DNA from 3 places in the Pseudomonas sp. Stari2 genome. Region 1 is predicted to be linked to each of the others. Evidence: predicted binding sites of a transcription regulator. Region 1 holds the regulator's gene; each other region holds the start of a gene.
What was found. The regulator FliA, encoded in region 1, starts transcription of late flagellar genes. The targets are predictions, from matches to a motif close to CTAAAGTTTNNNNNNNNNNNGCCGNTAA.
Positions count from the first base shown of each region.

Region 2: the regulator FliA is predicted to act here: its motif matches at 4,435-4,462, upstream of NH234_RS20015 (methyl-accepting chemotaxis protein).
Region 3: the regulator FliA is predicted to act here: its motif matches at 7,233-7,260, upstream of NH234_RS29025 (methyl-accepting chemotaxis protein).

Region 1 covers NZ_CP099760.1:1,992,158-2,002,423, forward strand. Annotated here, with positions in the region: gene flhA (flagellar biosynthesis protein FlhA) at 1-15, shown strand, start outside; gene flhF (flagellar biosynthesis protein FlhF) at 27-1,367, shown strand; gene fleN (flagellar synthesis regulator FleN) at 1,481-2,311, shown strand; gene fliA (RNA polymerase sigma factor FliA) at 2,308-3,048, shown strand; gene NH234_RS09165 (chemotaxis response regulator CheY) at 3,216-3,587, shown strand; gene NH234_RS09170 (protein phosphatase CheZ) at 3,605-4,393, shown strand; gene NH234_RS09175 (chemotaxis protein CheA) at 4,431-6,704, shown strand; gene NH234_RS09180 (chemotaxis response regulator protein-glutamate methylesterase) at 6,754-7,896, shown strand; gene NH234_RS09185 (flagellar motor protein) at 7,896-8,636, shown strand; gene motD (flagellar motor protein MotD) at 8,649-9,539, shown strand; gene NH234_RS09195 (ParA family protein) at 9,583-10,266, shown strand, end outside.
Region 2 covers NZ_CP099760.1:4,388,831-4,399,096, forward strand. Annotated here, with positions in the region: gene NH234_RS19990 (hypothetical protein) at 1-29, shown strand, start outside; gene NH234_RS19995 (metallothionein) at 53-220, opposite strand; gene NH234_RS20000 (DMT family transporter) at 693-1,148, opposite strand; gene NH234_RS20005 (DMT family transporter) at 1,153-1,641, opposite strand; gene NH234_RS20010 (LysR family transcriptional regulator) at 1,753-2,688, shown strand; gene NH234_RS20015 (methyl-accepting chemotaxis protein) at 2,710-4,392, opposite strand; gene NH234_RS20020 (Na+/H+ antiporter NhaC family protein) at 4,520-5,839, opposite strand; gene NH234_RS20025 (methyl-accepting chemotaxis protein) at 6,154-8,301, shown strand; gene NH234_RS20030 (sensor histidine kinase) at 8,368-9,681, opposite strand; gene NH234_RS20035 (response regulator transcription factor) at 9,678-10,266, opposite strand, start outside.
Region 3 covers NZ_CP099760.1:6,298,816-6,309,081, forward strand. Annotated here, with positions in the region: gene NH234_RS28995 (hypothetical protein) at 1-118, shown strand, start outside; gene NH234_RS29000 (adenylyl-sulfate kinase) at 193-741, shown strand; gene NH234_RS29005 (class I SAM-dependent methyltransferase) at 738-1,487, shown strand; gene NH234_RS29010 (PEP-utilizing enzyme) at 1,494-3,809, shown strand; gene NH234_RS29015 (gamma-glutamyl-gamma-aminobutyrate hydrolase family protein) at 3,806-4,402, shown strand; gene NH234_RS29020 (phosphocholine cytidylyltransferase family protein) at 4,422-5,135, shown strand; gene NH234_RS29025 (methyl-accepting chemotaxis protein) at 5,150-7,126, opposite strand; gene NH234_RS29030 (LysR substrate-binding domain-containing protein) at 7,311-8,231, opposite strand; gene NH234_RS29035 (NorM family multidrug efflux MATE transporter) at 8,390-9,784, shown strand; gene NH234_RS29040 (putative bifunctional diguanylate cyclase/phosphodiesterase) at 9,824-10,266, opposite strand, start outside.

The sequences.
Region 1 (10,266 bases):
GGGCCCAACGGCTGAGGTAGTGGTTTATGCAAGTTAAGCGTTTTTTCGCCGCCGATATGCGTCAGGCCATGAAGCTGGTTCGTGATGAGCTGGGCGCTGATGCCGCCATCATTGGCAACCGCCGCATTGCCGGCGGCGTCGAGCTGACGGCGGCGCTGGATTACAAACTGTCGGCTCTGGCGCCACGGGTTCCGAACATGGAACTCGAAGACGAGCTGCGCAAGACCCAGTCGCGCATCGTTACCGCCCAGGCCGAGCTGAGCATGCGTGGTGAGGCCGACGGCAACACCAATCGCCAGTTGTTCTCCGGTCTGCCATTGACCGCCGGCCTGCCGCTGACGGCGGCCGAGCCTCTGACAGAACCGACGTACGCCGCACCGGCCCGTCCAGCCCCGGCACCTGCGCCGGCTGCCGCTGGCGTCGATCCGCGTGCGCTGGATTCGATGCGTTTCGAACTCAACAGCCTGCGCGAACTGATGGAAGTGCAGCTCGGCACCCTGGCCTGGAATCAGCTGCAAGGCAGCCGTCCGGCCCAGGCCAATCTGTATCGTCGTCTGCAGCGCATCGGTCTGTCCGGTCCGTTGTCCCGCGACCTGCTGGCGCTGACCAGCGATATCGAAGAGCCTCGTCAGGCCTGGCGCATGTTGCTCGCGCACCTGGCGCGGATGATTGCCACGCCGGAAGTCGAGCCGCTGGAAGAGGGCGGAGTGATTGCCATGGTCGGCCCGGCCGGCATGGGCAAGACCACCACCCTGGCCAAGCTGGCTGCCCGTTATGTGCTCAAGTACGGCGCGCAGAACATTGCGCTGGTGAGCATGGACAGTTTCCGCATCGGCGCTCAGGAACAGCTGAAAACCCTGGGCCGGATCCTCAATGTGTCGGTGACCCACGTCGACCCGGGCCAGTCCCTGGTGCAGGCGCTGGATCCACTGCTGCGCAAACGCGTGGTGCTGATCGATACCGCCGGCCTGCAGGCCAGCGATCCGGCACTGCGCATGCAGCTGGAAAGTCTGGCCGGTCGTGGCATTCGGTCGAAAAATTATCTGGTGCTGGCAACCACCAGCCAGAAACAGGTTCTAACCGCCGCTTATCACAGTTACAAGCGTTGCGGGCTCGCCGGGTGCATCCTGACTAAACTGGATGAGACGGCCAGCCTTGGCGAAGTGCTGAGTCTGGCGATCAGTCATGAACTGCCGGTCGCCTACCTGACCGATGGCCCCCGGATTCCGGATGATCTGCATCTGCCGCGCCGTCATCAATTGGTCAGCCGCGCCGTCAGCGTGCAAATGCAGGAAGAACCCAGCGAAGAAGCCATGGCTGACATGTTCGCTGATATCTACCACAGCCCGACCAAGCAGGTTGGCTGAGGTAATGAACAGTTTTTGTACCTACATCGATGGTCTGCCACGCATTGTTCCGGTTGTGAACGCGCAGCCAGTAATGTGGCCTCCGTCTATGCAAGACAAGGTAAAGAAATAACATGGGCAGCATGCATCCCGTACAGGTGATCGCGGTGACCGGCGGCAAAGGTGGCGTCGGCAAGACTAACGTGTCAGTGAACTTGTCCCTGGCGCTGGCAGAGCTTGGCCGTCGGGTCATGCTGCTGGACGCCGACCTGGGTCTGGCGAACGTCGACGTTCTGCTGGGCCTCACGCCCAAACGTACCCTGGCCGATGTGATCGAGGGCCGCTGCGAGCTGCGCGACGTGCTGTTGCAAGGTCCCGGCGGGATCCGCATCGTGCCGGCCGCTTCTGGCACCCAGAGCATGGTTCATCTGAGTCCGGCCCAGCATGCCGGCCTGATCCAGGCGTTCAGCGATATCGGCGACAATCTCGATGTGTTGGTGATCGACACCGCTGCGGGTATCGGTGACTCGGTAGTCAGTTTTGTTCGCGCTGCGCAAGAAGTGTTGCTGGTGGTCTGCGACGAGCCGACCTCGATTACCGACGCCTACGCGCTGATCAAACTGCTGAACCGCGATTACGGCATGAACCGCTTCCGCGTCCTGGCCAACATGGCCCAGAGCCCGCAGGAAGGTCGCAATCTGTTCGCCAAGTTGACCAAGGTCACGGATCGCTTCCTTGACGTCGCCCTACAATACGTCGGCGCGGTGCCTTACGACGAAAGCGTGCGCAAGGCGGTGCAGAAGCAGCGTGCGGTCTATGAAGCTTTCCCGCGTTCCAAGTGCGCACTGGCGTTCAAGGCGATCGCACAGAAGGTCGACACCTGGCCGCTGCCCGCCAACCCGCGCGGCCACCTCGAATTTTTCGTCGAGCGCCTCGTGCAGCAAACGGCAGGACCTGTGCTATGACCGCCAGCGGTATGAATTTCTACAAGAAGTCGGCACGTGACGCGCAGTACGAACTGATCGAGCGTTACGCGCCACTGGTCAAACGCATTGCTTACCACTTGCTGGCGCGATTGCCTGCCAGTGTGCAGGTCGAAGACCTGATCCAGGCCGGGATGATCGGCCTGCTCGAAGTCTCGACCAAATACGACGCCAGCAAAGGCGCCAGTTTCGAAACGTACGCGGGCATCCGGATCCGCGGCGCCATGCTCGATGAAGTACGCAAGGGGGACTGGGCACCACGCTCGGTTCACCGTAACACCCGTATGGTCAGCGACGCGATTCGCTCGATTGAAGCTAAAACCGGCCGTGACGCTAAAGATCACGAGGTTGCGGCCGAACTCCAATTGAGTCTCGACGATTACTACGGGATTTTGAATGACACCCTGGGCAGCCGACTGTTCAGTTTCGACGACCTGTTGCAGGACGGCGAACACGAAGGGCTGCACGAGGATGGCGCCAGTGCTCATCTTGAGCCGTCGCGCGATCTGGAAGATGAGCGCTTCCAGGCTGCGTTGGCGGACGCGATTGCCAATTTGCCGGAGCGTGAGCGACTGGTGTTGGCGCTGTACTACGACGAAGAGCTGAACCTCAAGGAAATCGGTGAAGTCCTTGGCGTCAGTGAATCGCGGGTCAGCCAGTTACATAGCCAGTGCGCGGCCCGCTTGCGGGGGCGTTTGGGGGAGTGGCGAGCGCGCTGAAGGCAGTGTGGGGACGCTGCGAACGAGGCTGGTGCGGTGGTGAACGGCACCGGTCTTGCTCTGTTGTGCTCCAGACAGTCATCGAGTGTTTTGCCGGATTGATTGAAATGGCGCGTCCAGGTGCTGGGCGCGTTTAAGACTGCTTGGAGGTCGAATTGAACAAAGACATGAAAATCCTCATCGTTGATGACTTCTCAACGATGCGGCGGATCATCAAGAACCTGTTGCGTGACCTCGGGTTCACCAACACCGTTGAAGCCGACGATGGCACCACTGCCATTCCGGTACTCAACAGCGGCAGCATCGACTTTCTGGTGACCGACTGGAACATGCCTGGCATGACCGGTATCGACTTGCTGCGTCACGTGCGCGCCGATGAAAAACTCAAGCACCTGCCAGTGCTGATGGTGACTGCTGAAGCCAAGCGCGAGCAGATCATCGAAGCGGCCCAGGCCGGTGTTAACGGCTACGTGGTCAAACCTTTCACGGCTCAGGCGCTGAAAGAAAAAATCGAGAAGATTTTCGAACGCATCGGCTGATGACGCGCGGGGGAGCTATGGAGCATAAAGAATCTTCACAGGGCGACTTCGAGTCGACGCTGAAAAAACACGCGGTCGAACTGGTCGAAAGCCTTGAAAAAGGCAGGTTCGGCGACGCTGTGCAACTGATCCATGAGCTCAATCAGACCCGTGACCGTGGCCTGTACCAGGAAGTCGGCAAGCTCACGCGCGAACTGCACAGTGCAATCGTCAACTTCCAGATCGACCCGCACATGCCGCAGGCCGAGGAAGTGTCGCAGATCACTGATGCGACCGAGCGCCTGAGCTATGTGGTCAAGCTGACCGAAGCGGCGGCCAACCGCACCATGGACCTGGTGGAAAGCGCCACGCCGGTGGTCAATGGTCTGGCTGACGAAGCCCAGGCATTGAGTGCCGACTGGGGACGCTTCATGCGTCGTGAAGTCGGGGCTGAGGAGTTCCGCGAGCTGGCGCGTCGGGTCGACGGTTTTCTGACACGCAGCAGCACCGACAACCGCGCAGTGTCGAGCAACCTCAACGACATTCTGCTGGCCCAGGATTACCAGGACCTCACAGGTCAAGTGATCAAGCGCGTGACCCAGTTGGTCACCGAAGTCGAAAGCAATCTGCTCAAACTCGTGCTCATGGCCAGCCAGGTGGACCGCTTTGCGGGCATCGAACATGACCGTGCTGCAATGCTCGCTGAAAAAGATCCACAAAAACATCTCTCGCAGGGTGAAGGTCCGCAGATTCATGCCGATAAACGAGAAGACGTTGTGTCCGGTCAGGACGATGTGGACGATTTGTTATCCAGCCTTGGATTTTAGTTTTCTGGGTTTTTAGACCTGTAGGAGCACCCCATTAATGAGCTTCGGCGCCGATGAAGAGATCCTTCAGGATTTCCTGGTTGAGGCCGGCGAGATTCTTGAGCAACTGTCCGAACAACTGGTCGAGCTGGAAAGCCGCCCGGATGACGCAGATCTGCTCAACGCAATTTTTCGCGGTTTCCACACTGTAAAAGGGGGCGCCGGCTTCCTTCAGCTCAATGAGCTGGTGGAGTGCTGTCACATCGCCGAAAACGTGTTCGACATCCTGCGCAAGGGTGAGCGTCGTGTAGATGCAGAACTGATGGACGTGGTGCTCGAAGCGCTGGACGCGGTGAACAGCATGTTCAGCGAAGTCCGCGATCGCAGCCCGATCACCGCTGCAACCCCGGAACTGCTGGCCGCCCTGGCGCGTCTGGCCGAACCGCAATCGGCGGATGAAGCCCCGGCTTCGCCCGTGGCCGAGATGATCGAAGAGCTGGTCGTTGAAAACGAAACCGGCGACTCCGGCGACATCACCGATAACGAATTTGAACAGTTGCTGGACTCGCTGAACGCCGTCAAGGCCGAAGCCGAAGCCCCCGCGCCTGCCTCCAGCGAAGCGGCCAGCGATGAAATCACCGATGCCGAATTCGAGTCGCTGCTCGACCAGTTGCACGGCAAGGGCCAGTTCGCGGCCGACGCCGTGGCACCGGCGGCCGCTGCGCCTGCGACTCCGGCGGCGGGCGACAGCTCGGACATTACCGACGACGAATTCGAAGCCTTGCTCGATCAGTTGCACGGCAAGGGCAACTTTGCCGTCGATGCGCTGGAGTCGGCCATTGCTTCCGTCCCTGCGAATGCAAGTGCTGCCCCGGCAGCGGCGGCGGCCGGTAGTGATCTGATCACCGACCACGAGTTTGAATCGCTGCTCGACGATCTGCATGGCAAAGGCAAGTTCACTGACGTCAACACCGGAGCCGTCGTGACTGCCGGCAATGCCTCGGCTGTTGCGACGCCGGCTGCGAAGACGCCAGCCACTGCGGCAAAACCTGTTGCAAAAGCGCCTGAGCCTAAAACCGAACCGGCCAAACCGGCTGCCGCTGCTGCACCGGCTCCGGCCCGTGCACCGGCGACGCCACCACCGGAAAAACCGGCGAGTGAAGCCGAGACCACCGTGCGTGTGGACACCGCGCGTCTCGACGAAATCATGAACATGGTCGGCGAGCTGGTACTGGTGCGTAACCGTCTGGTGCGTCTGGGCCTGAACAGCGGCGACGAGTCGATGCAGAAGGCCGTGTCGAACCTCGATGTGGTCACCGCCGACTTGCAGACCGCTGTCATGAAGACCCGGATGCAGCCGATCAAGAAAGTCTTCGGCCGCTTCCCGCGACTGGTTCGCGACCTCGCGCGTCAGCTCAAGAAAGAAATCAACCTGGAACTGGTGGGTGAAGAGACCGACCTCGACAAGAACCTCGTCGAGGCACTGGCCGACCCGCTGGTCCACTTGGTGCGCAACGCGGTCGACCACGGCATCGAGTCGCCGGAAGAACGCGAAGCCTCGGGCAAGGCCCGTGGCGGCAAGGTGATCCTGGCTGCTGAACAGGAAGGCGACCACATCCTGCTGTCGATCTCCGACGACGGCAAAGGCATGGACCCGAACGTCCTGCGCGCCATCGCCGTGAAACGCGGTGTGATGGACAAGGATGCCGCCGACCGCCTGAGCGACACCGAATGCTACAACCTGATCTTCGCCCCGGGCTTCTCGACCAAGACCGAGATCTCCGACGTGTCCGGCCGCGGTGTCGGCATGGACGTGGTGAAGACCAAGATTTCCCAGCTCAACGGTTCGATCAACATCTATTCGACCAAGGGCGCCGGCTCGAAAATCGTCATCAAGGTGCCGCTGACGCTGGCGATCATGCCGACCCTGATGGTGATGCTCGGCAACCAGGCGTTCGCGTTCCCGCTGGTGAACGTCAACGAAATCTTCCACCTCGACCTGTCGACCACCAACGTGGTGGATGGCCAGGAAGTGGTGATCGTGCGGGACAAGGCGCTGCCATTGTTCTACCTCAAGCGCTGGCTGGTCAGCTCCGCCGCTCACGAAGAGCAGCGCGAAGGCCATGTGGTGATCCTTTCGGTGGGCACCCAGCGGATCGGCTTCGTCGTCGATCAACTGGTCGGCCAGGAAGAAGTGGTCATCAAGCCATTGGGCAAAATGCTGCAGGGAACCCCGGGCATGTCCGGCGCCACCATTACCGGTGACGGCCGCATTGCACTGATTCTCGATGTTCCAAGCATGCTCAAGCGTTACGCCGCGCGGCGTATTTGAATCCGGGGCAGCGGAGCGACAACGTCCCGCTGCACCTAATGGAGTGTTTATGGCAGTCAAAGTCCTGGTGGTGGACGATTCGGGTTTTTTCCGCCGCCGCGTCTCGGAAATTCTTTCAGCGGATCCGAGCATCCAGGTTGTCGGTACGGCAACCAACGGTAAAGAGGCGATCGATCAGGCCCTGGCCCTCAAGCCGGACGTGATCACCATGGACTACGAGATGCCGATGATGGACGGCATCACGGCCGTGCGGCACATCATGCAGCGCTGCCCGACCCCTGTGTTGATGTTCTCCTCGCTGACTCATGAAGGTGCCCGGGTAACTCTGGATGCGCTGGATGCTGGCGCGGTGGATTTCCTGCCGAAGAATTTCGAAGACATCTCCCGTAATCCGGAGAAGGTCAAGCAACTGCTGTGCGAGAAGGTTCACAGCATCTCGCGCAGTAACCGTCGTTTCAGTGCCTACAGTGCCCCGGCGCCTGCCGCTGCACCTGCACCTGCACCTGCGCCGACTCCGGCAGCAGCGCCGTCGAGTTTTGGCAGCCACGGTGCTCCGGCTCGTCCGGCACCTGCGCCTGCACCGGCTCGCGTTCCGGCTGCCAGTGCTTCGTCGCCTGCTCCGAAACGCAAGGCCTACAAGCTGGTGGCGATCGGCACCTCGACCGGTGGCCCGGTTGCGCTGCAGCGGGTTCTGACCCAGTTGCCGGCCAACTTCCCGGCGCCGATCGTGCTGATCCAGCACATGCCGGCAGCCTTCACCAAGGCCTTCGCCGAGCGTCTGGACAAGCTGTGCCGCATCAGTGTCAAGGAGGCCGAGGATGGCGACATCCTGCGTCCGGGTCTGGCGCTGCTGGCACCGGGTGGCAAGCAGATGATGATCGACGGCCGTGGCGCAGTGAAAATCCTGCCGGGCGATGAGCGTCTGAACTACAAGCCTTGCGTGGACATCACCTTCGGTTCTGCGGCGAAATCCTACAGCGACAAAGTTCTGGCGGTCGTACTGACCGGCATGGGCGCCGACGGTCGCGAAGGCGCGCGTCTGCTCAAACAGGGCGGCAGCACCGTCTGGGCCCAGGATGAAGCCAGTTGCGTGATCTACGGCATGCCGATGGCGATCGTCAAGGCTGACCTCGCGGATGCGGTGTACGGTCTGGACGATATCGGCAAGCACATCGTCGAGGCGTGTATCTGATGGATGTTCTAAGCCTTATCGGGATCATCATGGCGTTTGTCGCCATCATCGGCGGCAATTTCCTTGAAGGCGGTCACCTCGGCGCACTGGCCAACGGCCCGGCGGCGCTGATCGTGCTCGGCGGGACCATCGGTGCCGCCTTGCTGCAATCGCCGATGAGCGCGTTCAAGCGTGCCATGCAGATTCTGGCCTGGATCTTTTTCCCGCCGCGTGTGGATCTGGCCGGCGGCATCGACCGCGTCGTTAACTGGAGCCTCACCGCACGCAAGGAAGGCCTGCTGGGCCTGGAAGGCGTGGCGGATGCCGAACCCGACGCCTACTCGCGCAAGGGCCTGCAACTGCTGGTCGACGGCGCCGAGCCGGAAGCGATCCGCAGCATTCTCGAAGTGGATTTCTACACCCAGGAAGCCCGCGACATCGAAGCCGCGAAGGTTTTTGAAAGCATGGGCGGCTACGCGCCGACCATCGGTATCATCGGTGCGGTGATGGGCCTGATCCACGTGATGGGCAACCTGGCCGATCCGTCGCAACTGGGCAACGGCATCGCCGTGGCATTCGTCGCCACCATCTACGGTGTGGCCAGCGCCAACCTGGTGTTGCTGCCGGTCGCCGCCAAGCTCAAGTCAATTGCGTTGCGGCAGTCGCGTTATCGCGAAATGTTGTTGGAAGGTATTTTGTCGATCGCTGAAGGTGAAAACCCACGCTCCATCGAGTTGAAGCTTCAGGGCTTCATGGATTAAGGGACTAACCTCATGGCACGTCGTCGCCAGCATGAAGAGCACGTAAACCATGAACGTTGGCTGGTTTCCTACGCCGACTTCATCACCTTGCTCTTTGCCTTTTTCGTGGTGATGTACTCCATCTCGTCGATCAACGAAGGCAAGTACAAGGTCATCTCCGAAGCGTTGATCGGAGTCTTCACCGACTCCGACCGCTCGCTCAAGCCGATCCCGATCGGTGAAGAACGCCCGAAGACCGTGACCCCGGCCAAGCCGCTGGTCAAGGACAGTGAGCAGGTCGATGCCGGCATCGCCGGGGCCAGCGATCCGCTGAAAAGCATCGCCGACGATATCAGCGCCGCGTTCGGCGACCTGATCGCGAGCAACCAGATGACCGTGCGCGGCAACGAGCTGTGGGTCGAGATCGAACTCAACTCCAGCCTGTTGTTCGGTAGCGGCGACGCCATGCCGAGCGACATCGCGTTCAACATCATCGACAAGGTTGCGGCGATCCTCAAACCGTTCGACAACCCGATTCACGTCGAAGGCTTCACCGACGACCAGCCGATCCGCACCGCGCAGTACCCGACCAACTGGGAGCTGTCTTCGGCGCGTTCGGCGAGCATCGTGCGCATGCTGGCGATGCAGGGCGTCAACCCTGGCCGCATGGCTTCGGTGGGTTATGGCGAATTTCAGCCGGTGGCCAACAACGCCACCGCCGAAGGCCGGGCGAAGAACCGTCGCGTCGTGCTGGTGGTGTCGCGCAATCTCGATGTTCGTCGCAGCCTGACCGGCACCGGGACCGCCAATGCAACACCGGACGCTGCGTTGAAGCGTGCTGGCACACAAACTGCACCGACCCCGGTCAAGACGCCGGGACGCGAGAGTGCCGTCAATTCTCCGTCGCCCGCATTAATACGCTGAGCCATGTCTCGGCCGAGCATCTCGGCCGGGAGGAACAATCCGAATGAGAGTCTGGGCAGTCGCCAATCAAAAGGGTGGTGTTGGTAAAACCACTTCTTCCATCGCTTTAGCCGGTTTGCTGGCAGAGGCGGGCAAACGCGTGGTCGTGGTCGATCTCGACCCGCACGGCTCGATGACCAGCTATTTCGGTTACGACCCCGACAGCCTGGAACACAGCAACTACGACCTGTTCCTGCACAAGGGCAGTGTGCCGCAGGGCCTGCCGGGCCAGTTGCTGCTGTCCACCAGCGACGAGCGCATTTCCCTGTTGCCGTCCAGCACCGCGCTGGCCACCCTCGAGCGTCAGTCGCCGGGGCAGAGTGGCCTGGGCCTGGTGATCGCCAAGAGTCTGGCGCAGCTGTGGCAGGACTTCGATTACGCGATCATCGACAGCCCGCCGTTGCTCGGTGTGCTGATGGTCAACGCCCTCGCCGCGAGCCAGCAACTGGTGATTCCGGTGCAGACCGAACACCTGGCCGTCAAAGGCCTGGAGCGCATGGTCAACACCCTGGCGATGATCAACCGTTCGCGCAAACAGGCGCTGCCGTTCAGCATTGTGCCGACCCTGTTCGACCGCCGCACCCAGGCGTCGATGGGCACCTTGCGCGTGCTGCGCGACAAATTCCCCGACGAGATCTGGCAGGGTTACATCCCGGTCGATACCCGTCTGCGCGACGCCAGCCGTGCC
Region 2 (10,266 bases), 2.4 Mb from region 1:
GCCTGAAACTGGAAGTGGAGCCTGACTAGGCTCCACTTTTTCATGCAGACCGTTATTTCGGGTGAGCGCAATGGCAACCCTTGCCGGAGCACTCCTCACCGCCCTTGTGGTGATGAGCGCAGGCCTCACAGCAATAGTGCTTGCCGTGCGCCACGTAGGAATGCTCGCCTTCCTTGATCTTGCAGCTACATCCCGGGCAATCGCATTTTCTATCGGCCATGGAACAGACTCCTTTGGTGGTGGTTGTCTGAGGCTGAAGGAACAAGCCGTGCTACCAGTGTAGAAGCTGAAAAGCACTCAACAACCCAACAACCAAACCACTCACTCCCCATCCCCCAACATTCACCACGATGAGCGTTAGCTCGAGTAAAGCTTTTGATCTCAAGGCCCGTCGGCAGGCTGAGTGGAGGGATTGATCCGGGGGTGGGAGCGCAGCGACCGTGCGGCGCAGCCGCATGCATCGAGAGGAGGTGCAGCGAAGCAAACCGTAGGCGATGCCCCCGGATCAATCCCGGAGCGAAGGAACCCGAGCCACAGCGAGGGCCGTACGTCAGGGCACAGACCTTTTGGTTACTTTTGGGGCGTTTGCCAAAAGTGACTCGCTGTAAGAGCGAAACCGCCAGCGGCAGCACCCGAAGAAACGGATATACACCCAAAACCCAAGAGCCTGGCCGGCCCACAGGCCGCCACGGTCAAACAGCCTGACGCACACTACTGCGATACATGAACACCAGCGCCAGCCCCAGGCAGACCATTGCCAAAACCCGCGCCCCCGACAGCTCGATGGCAGGGTTACCCAGCCAGCCAAAGTTATCGATCAGCATCCCCATTCCAAGCTGCCCGACAATCACCGCCACCGTGGCCACGGCCGTACCAACGCGCGGCACCGCACCGACCATGACCATCATATAAACCACACCGAACAAAGCACCGCTGAGCTGCCATTTCGGCACGTCCAGCAGGCTGACGGCATGAGCAGGCTCGAAAAACAGGATCAGGAGAGCCGTACTCACCGCGCCGACCACGAAAGTCAGAAGGCTGCTGCGCAACACCCCAACAGTCTCCCCCAACCGCCCATTGATCGCCGCCTGCACACTCAACACCGCACCGGCCAACACCACCACCGCCAACAAAATCACCAGACTCATCACCTCACCCCCGCGCAATCAAAACCAGTGCCGCCACAATCAACCCCAACGCCAGCCAACGCTCGGCATTGACCTTCTTGCGCGCAGCCCCAAACCAGCCGAAATGGTCGATCAGGACACTTTTGCCAACCTGCCCCGACAGAATCGCGATCATGGTCATCGCAATCCCGATATGCGGCGTCGCCAGCGTCAACACCACCACATACATCGGCCCCAGAAACCCGCCGATCAACTGCCAGCGCGGCAGATCGGTCAGCGCCGGGCCCTTCTGTGGCCCCGCAAACAGCAACAGCAAAAACAGAATCGCCGAGCCAACCCCGAAGATGCTCAAAGTCGCCCACAGGTGCCCGACCTGCTCACCCAGCGGCCCCAGCAACCCGGCCTCCACCGACAACCCCATGCCGGCCAGAATCACCAACGGCAACAGCAACAATCGCAAACCCGGCCGGGCGACAGGTGTCGGCGCAGTACTCACTTCATCAAACGACTGCATCTGAAAAACCTCTGAAGGAAACGATGGCGCGGATTATCGGCTGGCGCGGCTGTGCGATAAATGGGAGCATCCGGACAACACTTTTGCGCAACTCGCACAGCAGGATGATCCATGCACGGGCTCAACGAACTGGGATTCAAGGCGCTAAGGCTGTTTGTGGCGGTACTCGACCACGGCAGTTTTTCCGAAGTAGCCCGCCGCGAGGGAGTGGCGCCCTCCTCGATTTCCCGGCAGATCCAGTTGATGGAACACGCGCTGAACCAGCAACTGCTTTACCGCCACACCCGCGCGGTAACACCCACCGAAGCCGGACGCATGCTCGGCCACCACGCGCGGCTGGTGCTGGTGCAACTGGAGGAAGCCGAACAGGCGTTGCAGGAACAGCAAAGCGAGCCCACCGGCCTGGTGCGAATCAACGCCCCGGTGGTGTTCGGCCAACGTCATCTGACGCCATGGCTAGGCCGTCTGTGCGAGCGCTACCCAAAGCTGCAACTGGACATCCAGCAGACCGATCACTACATCGATCCGCTGCAGGAAGGCGCCGACCTGCTGTTCCGCATCGGCCCATTGCACGACTCGAGCATGCAGGCGCGAATCCTCGCGCCGCACCGCTTTCAGGTCGCGGCCAGCCCAGCGTATCTCAAGCGTTTCGGCACGCCACAGCATCCCGAAGACCTCGCGCGCCATCAATGTCTGGCCTACAAGGGCGCGACCGGTCAGCAGCGTTGGTTCTTCCGTCAGGATCAGGGCGAGTGGACGCCGTATTCAGTGAAAGGCCCGATTACCGGCAATCATGCGGACACCCTGACCCAGGCCGCCGAACAGGGTTTGGGGCTGGTGATGTTTCCGTCATGGCTGATCGGCGAGGCGGTGCGCGAGGGTACGCTGGTGCCGGTGTTGGGGGAGTATCAGGTGTCGAACAGCGTTGAGCCGCAGCAGATTGCGGTGCTGTGGCCGGGGAGTCGGCGGTTGTCGGTGAAGGTGCGGACAGTGATTGATTTCTTTGTTGAGTGTTTTGGGGAGGTGCCGTATTGGGACAGACCCTGACGGTCTGCCCCGACAGCGCCATCAGATCCGGAACTGACCGACCAGCTTGCCCAACCGCTGCCCCAAATCCGCGAGACTGCGCGACGTCTGCGCCCCCAACTGGGTTTCATCCGCCACGTTATCCACCGCCACCGCGATCTGATGCACGCTTCGGTTGATCTCCTCAGCCACGGCCGTCTGCTCTTCGGCAGCACTGGCAATCTGTGCGTTCATCGAGTTGATGGTGGCGATCAGATCCGCCATGGCATCCAGCGATGCTCCGGCCTGATTGGCCTGAGCCGACGTACCGTCACCCGCCTCGCTGGACCGGCGCATCGCCTCGACCGCCGACTGCGTACCTGCCTGCAAACGGTCGATCATCCCCTGAATTTCCTGAGTGCTGATCTGCGTGCGCGACGCCAGCGCCCGCACCTCATCCGCCACCACCGCAAACCCGCGCCCCGCCTCGCCGGCCCGGGCCGCTTCAATCGCTGCGTTGAGTGCCAGCAGGTTGGTCTGTTCGGCAATCGAGCGGATCACCCCGAGCACGCCAACGATCGACGACACGTCCTGTTGCAAGCTGTCGAGGGACAAACCGCTGCTACGGATATCGTCCACCAGCGCATGAATCTGCTTGATGCTGCCGGCCACCACGCGTTTGGCGGTCTGGCCTTCTTCGTCGGTCTGCTGCGCGGCGACGGCGGCGTTCTGTGCACTCTTGGCGACTTCTTGCGCGGCGGCGGACATTTCGTTGATCGCCGTCGCCACCTGATCGGTCTCGTGACGCTGACGTTCCATGGCCTGATCGGAGCGCTGGGCCTGATCCGACACTTGCGTCACTAGCCCAGTCAGTTGCGAAGTCATTTCAGTGATCTGCCGCACCAGACCGTGGATCTTGTCGACGAAACGGTTGAACGAGCCGGCCAGTTCGCCGAGTTCATCCTGACTGGTGATGGTCAGGCGACGGGTCAGGTCGCCCTCACCCGCCGCGATGTCGTCAAGGTTGGCTTTCATCAGAGTCAGCGGCCGCAGAATGGTATTTGCCAGCACCAGCCCCGCCACCGCGATCACCAGCAACACGATCACCGCCACGCCGACGATGCTCAACACCACGCCTTCCATACGCTCCTGAACCTGGGCCTGAACCAGCGCCACTTGCGCCTCGATGCCATCGAGGTTGACCGACGTACCGACCGCCATGTCCCACTTCGCCAGGTATTCGGTGTAGCCGAGTTTCGGCACCAGCACCTGCGCATTGCCCGGCAGCGGCGAGCTGTATTGCAGGTAGTGAGTACCGTCCTTCGCCACTTTCACCAGGTCGCGGTTGACGTAGACGCCGTTCGGGTCGCGGTTGTCCTTGAAACTCTTGCCCACGCCTTCAGGATCGGTGGACTTGAACAGGCGCACGGTCTCGGAGTCGTAGCCGAAGAAATAGCCATCCTTGCCGTACTTGATGCCTGACAGCAGCTTGATCACCTGCGCCCGCGCCTCGGCGTCACCGGGGGTGGCGGCGTCGTACAAAGGTTTGATGGTGGTCATGGCCACGGCGACGTAGCTGGCCAGGGTAGCCTTGGCGTCGCCGAGCAGGCGCTCGCGGGTCTGTTCGACTTCCTTGTGCGCCTGCTCCTGGAGAATGAACAGCGTGGTCAGGCTGATCACCAGCGCAAAGAGCAAGACCGGAAGGACGGCAAGGGACAGGACTTTAGCCTTGAGACTCAGGCGCATTGGGGGCTCACTCTTTTGGTTTTATTGGCGTGGTTAAAGGCGTTAACGGCACGCGAAAGCAAAAGTTGAGCTGAGGTCTAACCAGATCGTTACCACGTTCTGAGCAGTAACGATCCGGTTTGGGGTGTTACAAGACCATCGCGGCCATCCAGCCCGCCGCCAGCAACGGCAGGTTGTAATGCAGGAAGGTTGGCACCACGGTGTCCCAGATGTGGTGGTGCTGACCGTCGATGTTCAAGCCGGAGGTCGGGCCGAGGGTCGAGTCCGAGGCCGGCGAACCGGTGTCGCCCAAAGCCCCGGCAGTGCCGACGATGCAGACGATCGCCATCGGGCTGAAACCCAGCTGTACGCACAGCGGGACGAAAATCGCCGCGAGGATCGGCACCGTGGAGAAGGACGAACCGATACCGATGGTCACCATCAGCCCCACCAACAGCATCAGCAACGCGCCAATGGCCTTGCTGTGATCGATCTGCGCCGCCGCGCTTTCGACCAGCGTGCGCACCTCACCGGTGGCCTTCAATACTTCGGCAAAACCCGAGGCGGCGATCATGATGAAGCCGATCATCGCCATCATTTTCATGCCTTCGGTGAACAGGCCGTCAGTCTCGCGCCACTTTACGATGCCCGACGCCGAGAAAATCAGGAAACCGGCCAGCGCCCCGATAATCATCGAGTCCAGCAGCAGCTGGATAATGAAGGCTGCAGCAATAGCCAGACCGGCAATGCCAATGGTCATCGGGTTGTAGGCGACGCTGACCTGTTCAACCTGCTCAATCTTCTCCAGATCATAGACACGCTTTTTGCGGTAGCTGAAGAACACCGCCATCAACAGCCCAAACACCATACCTGCGGCCGGAATGGCCATCGCGTGCATGACGTTGACCTGGCTGATATCGACGCCGGCCTTGCTGACGTTGGCCAGCAGGATCTGGTTGAGGAAGATGTTGCCGAAACCGACCGGAAACACCATGTACGGCGTGATCAGGCCGAAGGTCATGACGCAGGCGATCAGCCGGCGATCCAGTTGCAGCTTGGTCAATACATATAGAAGCGGCGGCACCAGCAATGGAATGAACGCAATGTGGATCGGCAAGATGTTCTGCGAAGCGATCGCCACCACCCACAGCAAGCCGATCAGCAGCCATTTGACGCTGCCGCCACCGGATGCGTGCTGACGATCGACCATCGTCAGGGCCTTGTCAGCCAGCGCATGGGCCAGGCCCGACTTGGCAATCGCCACGGCGAAAGCGCCGAGTAACGCGTAGGACAACGCCACTGTCGCCCCCCCGCCCAGGCCACTGTTGAACGCCTTGAGCGTGGCGTCGATGCCCAGGCCGCCGGTCAGGCCACCGACCAGCGCACCGACGATCAACGCGATTACCACATGCACTCGGGACAGGCTGAGGATCAGCATGACGCCGACCGCAGCAATCACTGCATTCATTTCACTACCTCAAAAACACGACGGTAAAGCCATTCACCGCCAGACAGGATGAGTCCGGCCGGCAAGCCACGAGGGTCGCCAGCGGATTTGCATAGAGGGTCTTATTAGAAGGGCGCGCACTGTGCCGCAGAGCGGGCGCAGTGTCAAAGCGACGGGGCGTGCCACTGTGTAACTTTCCATGATCAAACTGCTGAAGATGGCATATCCGCCACAACGTGCGTCAATTCGCCATATTGCATTTGCACCATAAAGAAAGTCGAAACGCGGCCGTTACAGTGCAAAGTCTCAGATATTTATCGAATAAGGACGTCTGCATGTCGCTCAGACAACTTTCCATCCAATGGAAAATCACCCTGCTCGCCGGGCTCTGCCTGGCCGGTATCGTGACCCTGTTGGTGGGTCTTTCGCTGTATCGCATGGAGCACAGTTCTGAACTGGTCAAAGCCTCCAGCATGGAGATGCTCACCGAATCGGCTCAGGCGCGCATCGAATCCCAGGGCGAAGTTCAGGCGGCGGGCATTCGCCAGCAGTTCATGGACGCCTATCAATATGGCCATGGTTTTTCGCGTCAGGTGCTGTTCCTGCGCGAACAGGCCGAGAAGCGCTTTCTCGATGCCTTCGACCTGCGCGAAGACATGACCCGTCAGGTGAAATCGGCGCTACAGGCCAACCCGGAATTGCTCGGCCTGTCGCTGGTGTTCGAAGCCAACGCGCTGGACGGCAAGGATGAACTGTTTGCAGGCCAGGCCGAACTGGGCAGCAACGACAAGGGCCGTTTCGCCCTGTACTGGTCGCAGCCGACGCCAGGCAAAGTGACCTCGATGGCACTACCGGAAAGCGACATGGCCGACACCAGCACCGGCCCCAGTGGCCAGGCCGCCAACGCTTGGTTCACTTGCCCGCGCACCACGCTCAAGCCGTGCGTGATCGAACCGTACTTCTATGTGATCGACGGGCAAAAGGTGCTGATGACCAGCATCGTGTTCCCGCTGATGGTCAACGGCAAAGTGATCGCCTCGCTGTCGGTGGACATCAACCTCAACAGCCTGCAGGCGATCAGCCAGGGCGCCAGCAAGAAGCTCTATGACGGCCAGACCGCCGTGAGCATCATCAGTCCCGCCGGACTGCTCGCCGGCTACAGCCCGGACGCCAGCAAACTCAGCCAGCGCCTGGATGCCGTGGACACCACCAGCGGCACCGAACTGCTGCGCCTGCTCGCTTCGAGCAAAACCGTCAGCAGCCTGCACAGCAATGCACAGCTGAAAGTGCTGTCGCCGTTCCAGCCGATTCCCGGTGGTCCGTCGTGGGGCGTACTGCTCGACGTGCCGGAGAAAGTCCTGGTCAGCCGCGCCGAAGCGCTCAAGCAGCAACTGGATGCCAGCAACACCTCGGGCACCCTGATCGAACTGAGCCTGGGCGTGCTCGCCGCGCTGGTCGGCCTGCTGCTGGTGTGGCTGATGGCACGCAGTGTGACCAAACCGATCCTCGGCGTGGCCCACATGCTGGAAGACATCGCCAGCGGCGAAGGCGACTTGACCCGTCGTCTGGCCTACGACAAGAAAGACGAACTCGGTCAACTGGCCGGTTGGTTCAACCGCTTCCTCGACAAGCTGCAACCGATCATCGCCGAGGTGAAACGCTCGGTGCAGGACGCGCGCAACACTGCTGACCAGTCCTCGGCCATCGCCACCCAGACCAGCGCCGGCATGGAGCAGCAATACCGTCAGGTCGACCAGGTCGCTACCGCGTCCCACGAAATGAGCGCCACCGCCCAGGACGTGGCTCGCAGCGCCGCACAAGCGGCCGAAGCAGCGAAAGATGCCGACCGTGCTACCCGTCAGGGCCTGACCGTGATCGACCGCACCACCGCCAGCATCGACACCCTCGCCGCCGACATGAGCGCGGCGATGGTGCAAGTCGAAGGCCTGGCTGCCAACAGCGAGAAGATCGGCACCGTTCTGGAGACCATCCGTGCCATCGCCGAGCAGACCAACCTGCTGGCCCTGAACGCCGCCATCGAAGCTGCCCGTGCCGGTGAAGCCGGACGCGGTTTTGCCGTGGTCGCTGACGAAGTGCGCAACCTCGCCCGCCGCACTCAAGAATCGGTGGAAGAAACCCGCCAAGTCATCGAGCAACTGCAAAACGGCACTCAGGACGTGGTCGGCTCGATGGGCAACAGCCATCGCCAGGCTCAGGGCAGCGTTGAACAGGTTGGTCAAGCGGTTACCGCGCTGCGCCAGATCGGCGATGCGGTCACGGTGATCAGCGACATGAACCTGCAGATCGCCAGCGCCGCTGAAGAACAGAGCGCGGTGGCTGAAGAGATCAACAACAACGTGGCGACGATCCGTGATGTGACGGAATCGCTGTCGGGGCAGGCGAATGAGTCGGCGCGGGTGAGTCAGTCGCTCAATAGTCTGGCGAATCAGCAGCAGAGTCTGATGGATCAGTTCCGGGTCTAAGGTCCACGCAAAGTCCCTGAGAGAGCTGGCTTGCTAGCTCCCTCAGGGACTTTGGAGTGACAGGAGTCAGCGTTTAGGCAATTCGATCACCACCTTCAAACCGCCCCACTCACTCTCGCCCAACACCAGCAACCCACCCCACGTCTCGACGATATCCCGCACAATCCCCAGCCCCAAGCCATGCCCATCGGTCTGCTCGTCCAGTCGCGTACCACGACTGAAGACCTGAGCACGCTGCAATTCGGGAATCCCCGGCCCGTCATCTTCAACGCTCAGGGCGAAGCCATCCGTGCGCTCGATCACGCTCAGCCGTACCTCGGCATCGGCCCATTTACAAGCGTTGTCCAGCAGGTTACCGAGCAGTTCCAGCAGGTCTTCACGATCCCACGGCAGTTGCAGGCCCGGCGGAGACACGTAGCTCAGTTCAAGGTGTTCACCATGGATCATGTTCAACGTCGACAACAGCCCCGGCAGCTCTGCATCACAATCGAACAGCGCCCCCGGCAGCGCATCGCCGGACAGGCGTGCACGATTGAGTTCGCGGTTCAGCCGTTGTTGAACCTGCTCCAGTTGTTCCTTGAGGATCTTGCGCAACTCGGGATGGGCATCGAGCTTCTCGCTCGAGGCCAGGCTCAGCAGCACCGCCAGCGGGGTTTTCAGCGCGTGCCCGAGATTGCCCAGGGCATTGCGCGAACGTTTCAGGCTATCTTCGGTGTGGGCCAACAGGTGGTTGATCTGCGCCACCAGCGGCTCCAACTCTTCAGGCACCTGTTCGTCGAGCTGCGAACGCTGGCCTTGCTGCAATTGGGCGATCTGTTCACGGGCTCTCTCCAGTGGGCGCAAAGCACGACGCACGGTGATGCGCTGCAAGATCAGAATCAGCAGCAACCCGGCCAGCCCGAGACCGAGGCCGATCTGGCGCATGCGCTGGAAGCTCTCGCGCACCGGCGTGTAATCCTGGGCCACGCTGATGGAAATCGACTGGCCGAGCCGTCGATAGTCCGAACGCAGCACCAACAACTGCTGGCCGTCCGGCCCCAACTGCAGGTTGCTGTGCAAACCGGGTCGTTCGAGCAGCGGCAAGTCCTGATCCCACAAGGATCGGGAACGCCAGTGGCTTTCAGCGAAGTCGATGCGAAAGTAATGCCCGGAAAACGGTCGCTGATAAGCCGGCGACAAGTGTCGCTCATCCAGCTGCAAGCCTTGCGGACCACGGACCAGTGCCACCAGCAGGCTCTCGCTGTCGTTACGCAACCCGGCTTCGAGATAGCGCTGCAAACCCGCTTCGAACAGCCACAGGCTGGTTTGTGCCAACAGCACGCCGACGACCACCAGCACGCTGATCAACCCCAGGCTCAAGCGGCGCTGGATCGATCTCACGAAGCCTGTCCGCCAAACAGATACCCCTGACCTCGCCGGGTTTCGATCACGCTCTTGCCGAGCTTGCGCCGCAGGTGATTGACGTGGACTTCAAGCACGTTGGAATCGCGTTCGGTTTCGCCGTCGTAGAGGTGTTCGGCGAGGTGGCTCTTGGAGAGGATCTGCTCCGGGTGCAGCATGAAGTAGCGCAGCAGACGGAATTCGGCAGCGGTCAGCTGAATGTCGGCACCGTCGCGCACGACACACTGACGGCCCTCGTCCAGATGCAGGCCGGCGGCCTTGAGCGTCGGCTGGTTGGCCTGACCTTTGGAGCGGCGCAGCAGCGACTGGATGCGCAAATGCAGCTCTTGCGGGTGGAAGGGTTTAGTCAGGTAATCGTCGGCACCGGCCTTCAGGCCTTCGATGCGCTCGGCCCATGAATCGCGAGCGGTGAGGATCAGCACCGGAATCGTCAGACCGCCGGCACGCCATTGCGCCAGCACCTCAAGCCCCGGCACGCCGGGCAGACCGAGGTCGAGGATAATCAAGTCATAGGGCTCGCTGCTGCCCTGATAAACCGCATCGCGCCCGTCCGCCAGCCAGTCC
Region 3 (10,266 bases), 2.0 Mb from region 1:
GTACCACAACTTGCCGTTACCGCGGGATGTGTTTCATGACTTGATCGAGAACAAGCATGACTCGATGTTCTGCCAGTCAACTATCGACTCCTTTGGCAATATCAAAGAGCGTGACTGAACACAGATAAACCGCGTTGAACCTGCTGCAAGGTTTAACGCCAGATACCCACACGGAACACTGGTCAGAACGCTATGAAATGTGACCCTCGCGCGCAGGTGATATGGATTACGGGCCTTTCGGGCGCCGGCAAATCAACGCTGGCCGGTGAGCTCGTTGCCCGTCTGCGCAGCAATGGCCAATCGGTTGTGATGCTCGATGGCGATGAGTTGCGCGAGGTATTCGGCGCCACTGCTGCCAACTCGCAGAACCATGGCCGTGAAGGTCGACTCGCGCTGGCCATGCAATACGCCCATCTCTGCAGAATGATCGCGGCGCAAGGCCACACCGTGGTGATCGCAACGATCTCGCTGTTTCGTGAAGTTCATGCGTGGAACCGCGCCCATCTGCCCGGTTATTTCGAGGTTTACCTGAAAGTGCCGGTAGAGGAGCTCAGCCGCCGGGATCCCAAGGGCATCTACCGTCGGTTTCATGCCGGTGAACTGAACAACGTTGCCGGACTTGACCTGCCCGTTGATGAACCGCAAGCGGCGGACTGGCTGGTTGAATTCGACCCCCTGCGCTCCGGGCAAAGCCTGGCAGACGATTTACTCAATAAAATTTATACAAGGAATCTGGTATGAAAACCGAATGGGATTACACCACCCTGGCCGACGCCTATCTGAAGCGTCCTGACTACGCCGATGCCGCCATCGACGCGATGCTCTCGATCGCAGGTGCCGAACAGGGCGACAAGTTCTGCGACGTCGGCGCCGGTGTTGCTCACCTGACGCTGATGCTGGCCGCTCGTGGCCTGCACGTTACCGCCGTGGAACCCAACGATGCGATGCGCGCCAACGGCATCAAGCGCACCGCCGAGCTGGCCAATGTCAAATGGCACGAAGGCACAGGCGAAGTGACCGGCCAGGCGACCCAGGCGTTCGACATGGTCACCTTCGGCAGCTCATTCAACGTCTGCGACCGCCAACAGGCCCTGAAAGAAACCGCGCGCATTCTCAAGCCTCGTGGCTGGTTCGCCTGCATGTGGAACCACCGCAATCTTGAAGACCCGATCCAGGCCCGGATCGAAGCCATCATCAAGGAGCGCGTACCGGGTTATGGCTACGGCACCCGTCGCGAAGACCAGACGGCCGTGATCGACGCCAGTGAACTGTTCGGCCCGGTCGTACACCTGGACGCCCGAGTCATTCACGAGCAGAGCATCGAAGAATGCCTGGAAGCCTGGCGCTCCCACGCCACGCTGGAGCGTCAGGCCGGTGCGAACTTCCACGAAGTGATCAGCGCCATCGACGACTACCTGAAAGGCCTGAAGACGCCTTCGATCCAGATTCCGTACTCGACGAACATTTGGGTCGCCCAGCTGAGATAACGCCTGATGGCCCTGCATTTCTCTACCAAGGCCGGCACGCTGTCCAGCCTGCAAGGACGACTCGCGTCGGCCCGCATTGCGCCGCTGCTGGCATTCACCGTGGCGGACTGGCAACGGGATCGGCAAGCCTGTGTCCTGGCTGTCCAGGGACGGCTGCCTGCCGCTCCCTGGATCGTGCGTTCAAGCTGCGGACGCGAAGACAGCGCCCAGGCGTCCTTCGCGGGCGCCTTCCTGTCGATCCCGGATGTCGATGACGCAGGGCTGGCCTCGGCGGTTGAACAGGTGATCGCCAGTTACGGCGAGGTGTATCCGTCGGACGAGATCCTGATCCAGCCCATGCTGCGGAATGTGCTGCGCTCCGGCGTCGCGTTTTCCCACGACCCCAACACCTGCACCCCCTATCGCGTGGTGAACTGGTCGGAAGGCAGCGACACCGCCTCGGTGACCGGTGGCATGGGCGGTCGGCTCTGGCAGCAGGCCGCCCACAGCAAACTTGCAGCACCTGCGTCCCTCGCGCCCGTGATTGGCTTGCTCGAAGAGCTGCTGCCGCTATTCGGCGGCGTGCCGCTCGACTGCGAGTTTGCAATCACTGGTGAAAACGACGGCGAAGCGCTCTGGCTGTTACAGGCCCGGCCGCTGATTCTGCCTTCCCGTCCGGAATCCGAGGCGGAGCAGGCCGCCCGCCTGGAAAGCATTCAGCGCAAAGTGGCGCGCGGCATGCGACCGCATCCTTTCCTGATCGGCCAGCGCACGGTCTATGGCGTGATGCCTGACTGGAACCCGGCCGAGATCATCGGTATCCGGCCCAAGCCGTTGGCACTCTCGCTGTACCGGGACCTGGTGACCGACTCCATCTGGGCGTACCAACGTCACAACTACGGCTACCGCAACTTGCGCAGCTTTCCGCTGATGCCGCACTTTTTCGGCCTGCCTTATATCGATGTGCGTTTGTCGTTCAACTCCTTCATTCCGGCAGATCTTGATGAAGATCTGGCCGGGCGGCTGGTCGACTACTACATCGATCGGTTGCTGGCCGAGCCGACACTCCACGACAAGGTGGAGTTCGAAATCGTGTTCTCCTGCTACACCCTGGATCTGTCGCAACAACTGGAACGCCTCGCCGATGCAGGCTTTCAGCCCCACGAGCTGGACGCGATCAGCACCAGCCTGCGCAAGCTGACCAACCGTATCGTCCACCCCAAGGACGGTCTGTGGCGCAGCGATGCCAACAAACTCGATGTGCTCAATGCCCGCCGCGATGAATTGCTGGCTTCCGATGCCGATCCGCTGGAGCGCATTTACTGGTTGCTGGAAGATGCGAAACGCTACGGCACCCTGCCCTTCGCCGGTCTGGCCCGCGCCGGCTTCGTCGCCGTGCAGATGCTCAGGTCGCTGGTGGCCGTAGGTGTGTTTTCGCAGGCAGACTACGATGCGTTCATGGCCGGTGTTTCCACCGTCAGCGGGCAATTGGCACGCGATCGGGCGACGCTCGACAAGACGACTTTCCTGGCGCGTTACGGGCATCTGAGACCGGGCACCTACGACATCCTTTCACCGCGCTACGATGAAGCGCCGGAGCTCTATTTCGACTGGACTCAACGCCCGACCGCCCCGGAACCCCTTCAACCGTTTTCGCTGACGCTGCCGCAGATGCGCGAGATCGTGAAACTGCTCGAGGCCCATGGCTTGCAGCCCGATCCGGTCGGTTTGCTGGACTTTCTGCAGAACGGTATCGAACTGCGGGAACTGGCCAAGTTCCACTTCACCCGTAATCTCTCCGACGCGCTGGCATTGATTGCGCAAGTCGGTGCCGAGCACGGCATCGGTCGCGAAGACCTGGCCTATTGCGATATCCGCGCCTTCACCGAACTGCACGTGGCGGCAGCGGATCCGAAAGAGGTACTGCTGCGCAGCATCGAACAGGGCAAGGCGCGCTATGCCGAGACGCTCAAGGTCTCCCTGCCACCGGTAATCACCCGACCGGAAGATGTCTGGTGTTTCGAGTGGCCGGAAACGGCGCCCAATTTCATCACCCAGAAGCGCGTGACCGCGCCGGTTGTGCTGTGCGACGACCGGGACAAACTCGCCGGGGCGATCGTCTGTATTCCCAACGCGGATCCGGGGTTCGACTGGTTGTTCGCCTACCCGATTGCCGGATTGATCACAGCGTGGGGCGGCGCCAATTCGCACATGGCGATCCGTGCCGGCGAACTGGGCTTACCGGCCGTCATTGGTGCGGGTGAAGTGCTTTACCGGCGCTGGTCGACGGCGGATTTCCTGCACCTGGATTGCCCGGGCCGCCGGGTGGAGATGATGGCATGAAGGTTGTCGCCGTCAGTCAGCGAGTGGACAGTCACCCGGAACGCGGAGAAGCCCGTGATGCGCTGGATCAGCGACTGATCGGTTTCCTTCTGGCAGCCGGTTTCGTCCCGGTGCCAGTGCCCAACGGCTTGCCGCTCGATCACTGGCTGGCGGCCGTCGCGCCCCACGCCATCGTGCTGTCGGGGGGCAATGACATCGGTCAGTGCCCGGCCCGCGACCGCACCGAAAGCGAGTTACTGGATCACGCAAACGCGCGTCAGTTGCCAGTGCTGGGCATTTGTCGCGGCATGCAGATGCTGGCGCACTGGTCCGGTGGCGAGCTGAAACCGGTCACCGGTCATGTGCGAACCCGGCATCGGTTGTCCGGCCGGATCGTTGCCGAAGTGAACAGCTATCACGGCCTCGCCCTTGCTGGCTGCCCGCAGGGGTTTGAAGTCATGGCCCGCAGCGAAGACGGGGAAATCGAAGCCATCCGCCACCTTCAACTGCCGTGGGAAGGCTGGATGTGGCACCCGGAACGTGAAGCGGATTTTGCCTCCCACGACCTGACGCGAATCCAGCAGTTGTTCGGCGAACCCCACTCCTCTCAATAACCCACGGGATAGACGTGTTGTGAAAGCCATTATTCTGGCTGCCGGACGTGGCAGCCGCATGAAAAGCCTCACGGATGAGCGCCCCAAGTGCCTGGTCGAATTGCGGGGCAAACCGCTGCTCGAATGGCAGCTGGAGTCCCTGCGCGCGGCCGGTATCAGTGAAATCGCCGTGGTCACCGGCTATAAACGTGAGTTGCTGGCCGAACGTGGCCTGATCGAGTTTCACAACCAGCGCTGGGCGGACACCAACATGGTCTCGTCACTGGCCTGCGCCGAATCGTGGCTGCTGGGGCAGCCGTGCATCGTGAGTTATTCCGATATTTTCTACAGCCCGGCTGCGGTTCAGTCGTTGATGACCAACACGGCGTCACTGGCGGTGACCTATGACCCCAACTGGCTGGAACTGTGGACGCAACGTTTCGGCGATCCGCTGCTGGATGCCGAAACCTTCCGCCTGACCGACGCCGGTACGCTGGCGGAAATCGGCAACAAGCCGCAATCGGTGGACGAAGTTCAGGGCCAATACATGGGGCTGCTGCGCTTCACCCCCGAGGGCTGGGCAGAGGCCGTTCGGCTAAGAGCCGAACTGACCGCGGAACAACGCGACAAGATGCACATGACCAACACTCTGCAGCGCGTCATCGATGCAGGCCGGGTTCCCATCGAGGCTGTTGCCTACACGGGAGAGTGGGGAGAGGTCGACTCCAGCGAAGACCTCTCCGCGTACCAGTAAACAGGTACTCCACCTCAACGGAAGCGGTCGACCTCTTGGCGCAGGTCGGCCGCCAGGCTTTCCAGTTCCTTCGCGGTAATCGCCAGGTTCGACACCACCTCGCGCTGCTCGCTGTTGGCCATCGCGATGCTCTGCAGGTTGCTGCTCAACAACGTCGCGGTACTGCTCTGCTCCTGAGTCGCGGTAGTGATCGCGGCAAACTGCTGACCCGCCGAACGGCTCTGCTCATCGATCCGCGCCAGCGCCGATGCGACGTTGGCGTTACGCGACAGGCCTTCCTGCATCAGCACGTTGCCTTGTTCCATGGTGCTGATGGCGTTGCCGGTTTCCTGCTGGATGCTATGGATCATGCCGGAGATTTCATCGGTCGCCTGACGAGTGCGCGACGCCAGATTGCGCACTTCGTCAGCCACCACGGCAAAACCGCGACCCTGTTCACCGGCACGGGCCGCTTCGATGGCGGCGTTGAGTGCCAGCAGGTTGGTTTGTTCGGCAATCGAGGTGATCACGCTGACGATGCCGCCGATTTCCTGGGAGCGCTGACCCAGCGTGTTGATCACGGTCGCCGTGGTGTTCAGTGCGCCGGCAATCTGCTCCAGCGAGGACGACGCTTCTTCCATCGACGTGCGACCGATCTGGGTCTGCTGAGCGTTTTCCTGGGCCAGACGCTGGGTGTTGCCCATGTTGTCGGCAATGTTCAGCGACGTGGCGGAGAATTCTTCAACCGCACCCGCCATGCTGGTGATTTCGCCAGACTGCTGCTCCATGCCTTCATAGGCGCCGCCAGACAGGCCGGACAGCGCTTGAGCCCGACGGTTGACCTCTTCCGAGGCGCGGCGGATGTGCTCGACCATGGTCGACAGCGCTTGGCTCATCTGGTTGAAGGCGCGGGCCAACTGGCCGATTTCGTCATTGCTCGACACGCTCAGACGCACGCTCAGATCACCGGCACCCAAGGCTTCGGCCTGACGAACCAGATCACCCAAAGGCGCCAGTTTGCTGCGCAGCAACCAGACCACGGAGCCGACCGCCAGCAACATTGCCAGCAGACTGCCGATGGCCAGTTGGGTACCCACGCTCCAGGTCACCGCGCGAATCTCGGCCTTCGGCATGCTCGCCACCACCGACCACGGACCGCCTTCGAACGGCACGGCAATGCTGTAGAAGTCTTCGGACTTATCGCTCCAGAACCGGCCTTTACCCGGCGCTTTCGCCAGATCATTGATCACAGGAACCGCTTGATCCAGCGCCTGCACGCCAGCCGGCGCCACCAGCCATTGGTTCTTTTCGTCCAGCAGCGCCAGCGAGCCGGTCTGGCCGATGCGGAAGCGCTTGAGGTTGTCGAACTGGGCGTTCTGCGCGTCGGTGTAATCGAAGCCGACGAACAACACAGCAATCACCTTGCCGCTGCTGTCACGCACCGGGGTGTATTGAGTCATGTAGGAGCGATCGAACAGCAAGGCGCGGCCAACATAACCCTGCCCCGCCATCAACTTCGCGTAGGCCGGGTGAGCGTGATCGAGCAAGGTGCCGATGGCGCGACTGCCATCCTGCTTGGTCAGCGAGGTGCTGACCCGCACGAAGTCTTCGCCGCTGCGCACGAACAGCGTGGCGACACCCGCCGTCATCTGCTTGAACTCGTCGACTTCCTTGAAGTTGTTGTTCAGCACTTCGCTGCCCAGATGCAGGCCCGGGGTCTGGGTGCCAGCGACGTTGACCGGCTCGCCCGGATGAATGCTCAGGCCGGCGCTGAAGCGCTTCTCGAACAATCCGCTCAGGCGCTGGGTGCTTTCACGCAGCGTGCCGTGGAAAGTGCTCAACTGGTCGGCGAGCAGGCGTGCCTCGCTAGCCAGGTGTTCTTCACGAGTGGCGAGGTTGGCGGTGTCAAGCGAACGCAGGGCGAACACCGTACTGCCGCTGATGACAATCGCCAGTATCACGGCGAGCGCGAGGCCCAGCTGCGAGGCGATCCGGGCGCGAGGTTGAGACATGGACAGCTCCTGGCCGAGCCACGGGATCCTCCTTGATCCTGACTCGGAAATTTTTCTAATAGTGGGGGTGAATCGTGGATACCGGCACGACGGTTCCACATGCACGTATTCGGCGGTAAAACCGAATACTTGAGCGAATAGCAGGGTTATGGCGAAAGGCCGGCATTGTGCAGGCTCGAACGTTTCAGCTCAAGCGTGTGACCGCCGGCAGCGTCATGGCGCGGACTTCCCCTTGCAGGAAGTCGCTCAGGCGGCGCAAACGTTCACCTCCCGGACGGGTTTTTGGCCACACCAGGTAATAATTCAGTCCGCTGGCGACCGCCGTCGGCCACGGCAGACTCAGGCGTCCTTGCGCGACATCCTCGGCCACCATCAGCAAATCCCCCATGGACACACCGTAGCCCCGGGCCGCCGCAATCATCCCGAGTTCCAGGGTATCGAACACCTGCCCGCCCTTGAGTGACACCTGATCCGACAACCCCATGTGTTCCAGCCAACTGCGCCAGTCCCGGCGATCCGGCGTCGGGTGCAGCAATTCGGCGCTGGCCAGCCGTGCAACGTCCCAGGACTGGTCGTTGAGCAGATTCGGCGCGCCGACCGGAATCAGTTCCTCTGGAAACAGCAGGCTGGCTTCCCAGTCCGGCGGAAAATGCCCGTCACTGAGCAACACCGCGCAATCGAAGGGCTCGTTGTTGAAGTCCACCGAATCCACGTCCATCCAGGCGCTGGTCAGTTGTACCTCGTTGCCCGGCTGCAGATGGCGGAAGCGACTGAGCCGCGCCAGCAACCAGCGCATGGTCAGGGTCGACGGAGCTTTCATGCGCAGGATGTCATCCTCGGCGCGCAAGGTATTGCAGGCTCGCTCCAGGGCGGCGAATCCCTCGCGGATGCCCGGCAGCAGCAGGCGCGCCGACTCGGTCAGTTGCAGATTGCGACCGCTGCGATGGAACAAGCGGCAGGCGAAATGCTCTTCGAGCGTACGGATGTGCCGGCTCACCGCACTTTGCGTGATCGACAACTCTTCTGCGGCCCGAGTGAACGAACTGTGCCGCGCCGCCGCTTCGAATGCGCGCAGGGCATACAAGGGTGGAAGACGACGGGACATGCACAACGCTCCAATGGCGGGATTGCGCCAACTTAACAGAATCATCGCAGGATGAGTTTTAATCATGCCACCCATCCTTTTTATCCCTTTGTGCAACCTGCGCCAAACCCTGAGAATCGACGGTCTCTTGCTCCCTCTTTTATAAGGATGTGAACGCCATGCAGCGTCCTGTGCGTACCGAACTCTGGGCCATCCTGCGGCTGGCGGGGCCGTTGATCGCCTCGCAGTTGGCACACATGCTGATGGTGCTGACCGACACCCTGATGATGGCCCGCCTCAGCCCCGAAGCACTGGCCGGCGGCGGTCTGGGCGCGGCCAGTTATTCGTTCGTGTCGATTTTCTGCATCGGCGTGATCGCGGCGGTTGGCACTCTGGTGGCGATCCGTCAGGGTGCCGGCGACATCATCGGCGCCGCCCGCCTGACTCAGGCCGGGCTATGGCTGGCGTGGCTGATGGCACTCGGTGCCGGGTTGCTGTTGTGGAATCTGAAACCGGTGCTGTTGCTGTTCGGCCAGACCGAGACCAACGTCAACGCTGCCGGACAATTTCTGATCGCCCTGCCGTTTGCCCTGCCCGGCTACCTGAGCTTCATGGCCCTGCGCGGCTTCACCAGCGCCATCGGCCGGGCAACACCGGTGATGGTCATCAGTCTCGCCGGCACGGTGGCCAACTTCCTGCTCAATTACGCGCTGATCACCGGCATGTTCGGCCTGCCGAAACTGGGCCTGACCGGTATCGGCCTGGTCACGGCGATTGTTGCCAACTGCATGGCACTGGCGCTGGCCTGGCACATCCGCCGGCATCCGGCCTATAACGCCTACCCGCTGCGTGAAGGCCTGTCGCGGCCTAACCGGCAGTACCTCAAAGAACTCTGGCGCCTGGGTCTGCCGATTGGTGGCACCTACGCGGTAGAGGTCGGGCTGTTCGCCTTCGCGGCGCTGTGCATGGGCACCATGGGCAGCACCCAATTGGCGGCGCACCAGATTGCCCTGCAAATCGTCTCGGTGGCATTCATGGTGCCGGCGGGAATGTCGTATGCGATCACCATGCGCGTCGGCCAGCATTACGGCGCCGGGCAATTGAACGATGCGCGGATGTCCGGGCGGGTCGGCATCGTCTTTGGAGCAGTGGTGATGCTGGGGTTTGCGATGGTGTTCTGGCTGTTGCCGAACCAGTTGGTCGGTTTGTTCCTCGACCATAACGATCCGGCGTTTGCCGAGGTGATTCGGCTGGCGGTGAGCCTGCTGGCGGTGGCGGCGTGGTTCGAGCTGTTCGACGGCACGCAGACCATTGCCATGGGCTGCATCCGCGGACTCAAGGATGCCAAGACCACCTTCCTCGTCGGGCTCGGTTGCTACTGGCTGATCGGCGCGCCGGCAGCGTGGTTGATGGCGTTCCATCTGCACTGGGGGCCGACCGGCGTCTGGTGGGGTTTGGCGCTGGGCCTGGCCTGCGCGGCAATCAGCCTGACACTGGCGTTCGAATGGAAGATGAAGCGGATGATTCGACTGGAGCCGCAATCTCAAGGATTCAAGATTGCTCAGCCGGAATGACGGGCTACGGGAGCAACCCTGCTCCCGTAAGCTTGTTGGTCAGACCACAATGCCCAGCGGAGGCTGGCTGGCGTCAGCAATCAGATAGTCAATCAACTCCGCCAACGGCAACGGTTTGCTGATCAGGTAACCCTGCACCTGATCGCAGCCGAATCCGCGCAACAGATCCAGCTGCTCCCGGGTTTCCACCCCTTCGGCCACCACTTCCAGGTGCAGGTTGTGCGCGAGGTTGATCATCGCGTGCACCAGTTTGCGGTTCTCTTCGCGCTGTTCCATGCCGCCGACAAAGCTCTTGTCGATCTTCAGCAAGGTGATCGGCAGGCTGTTGAGGTGCACGAACGACGAGAACCCGGTGCCGAAGTCATCCAGCGAAAAACGCACGCCGAGGCGACCGAGGGCGTCCATGGTCTGCTTGACCAGATCGCTGCGGCGCATCACGGCAGTTTCGGTGAGTTCGAATTCCAGCCATTGCGCCTCGACAC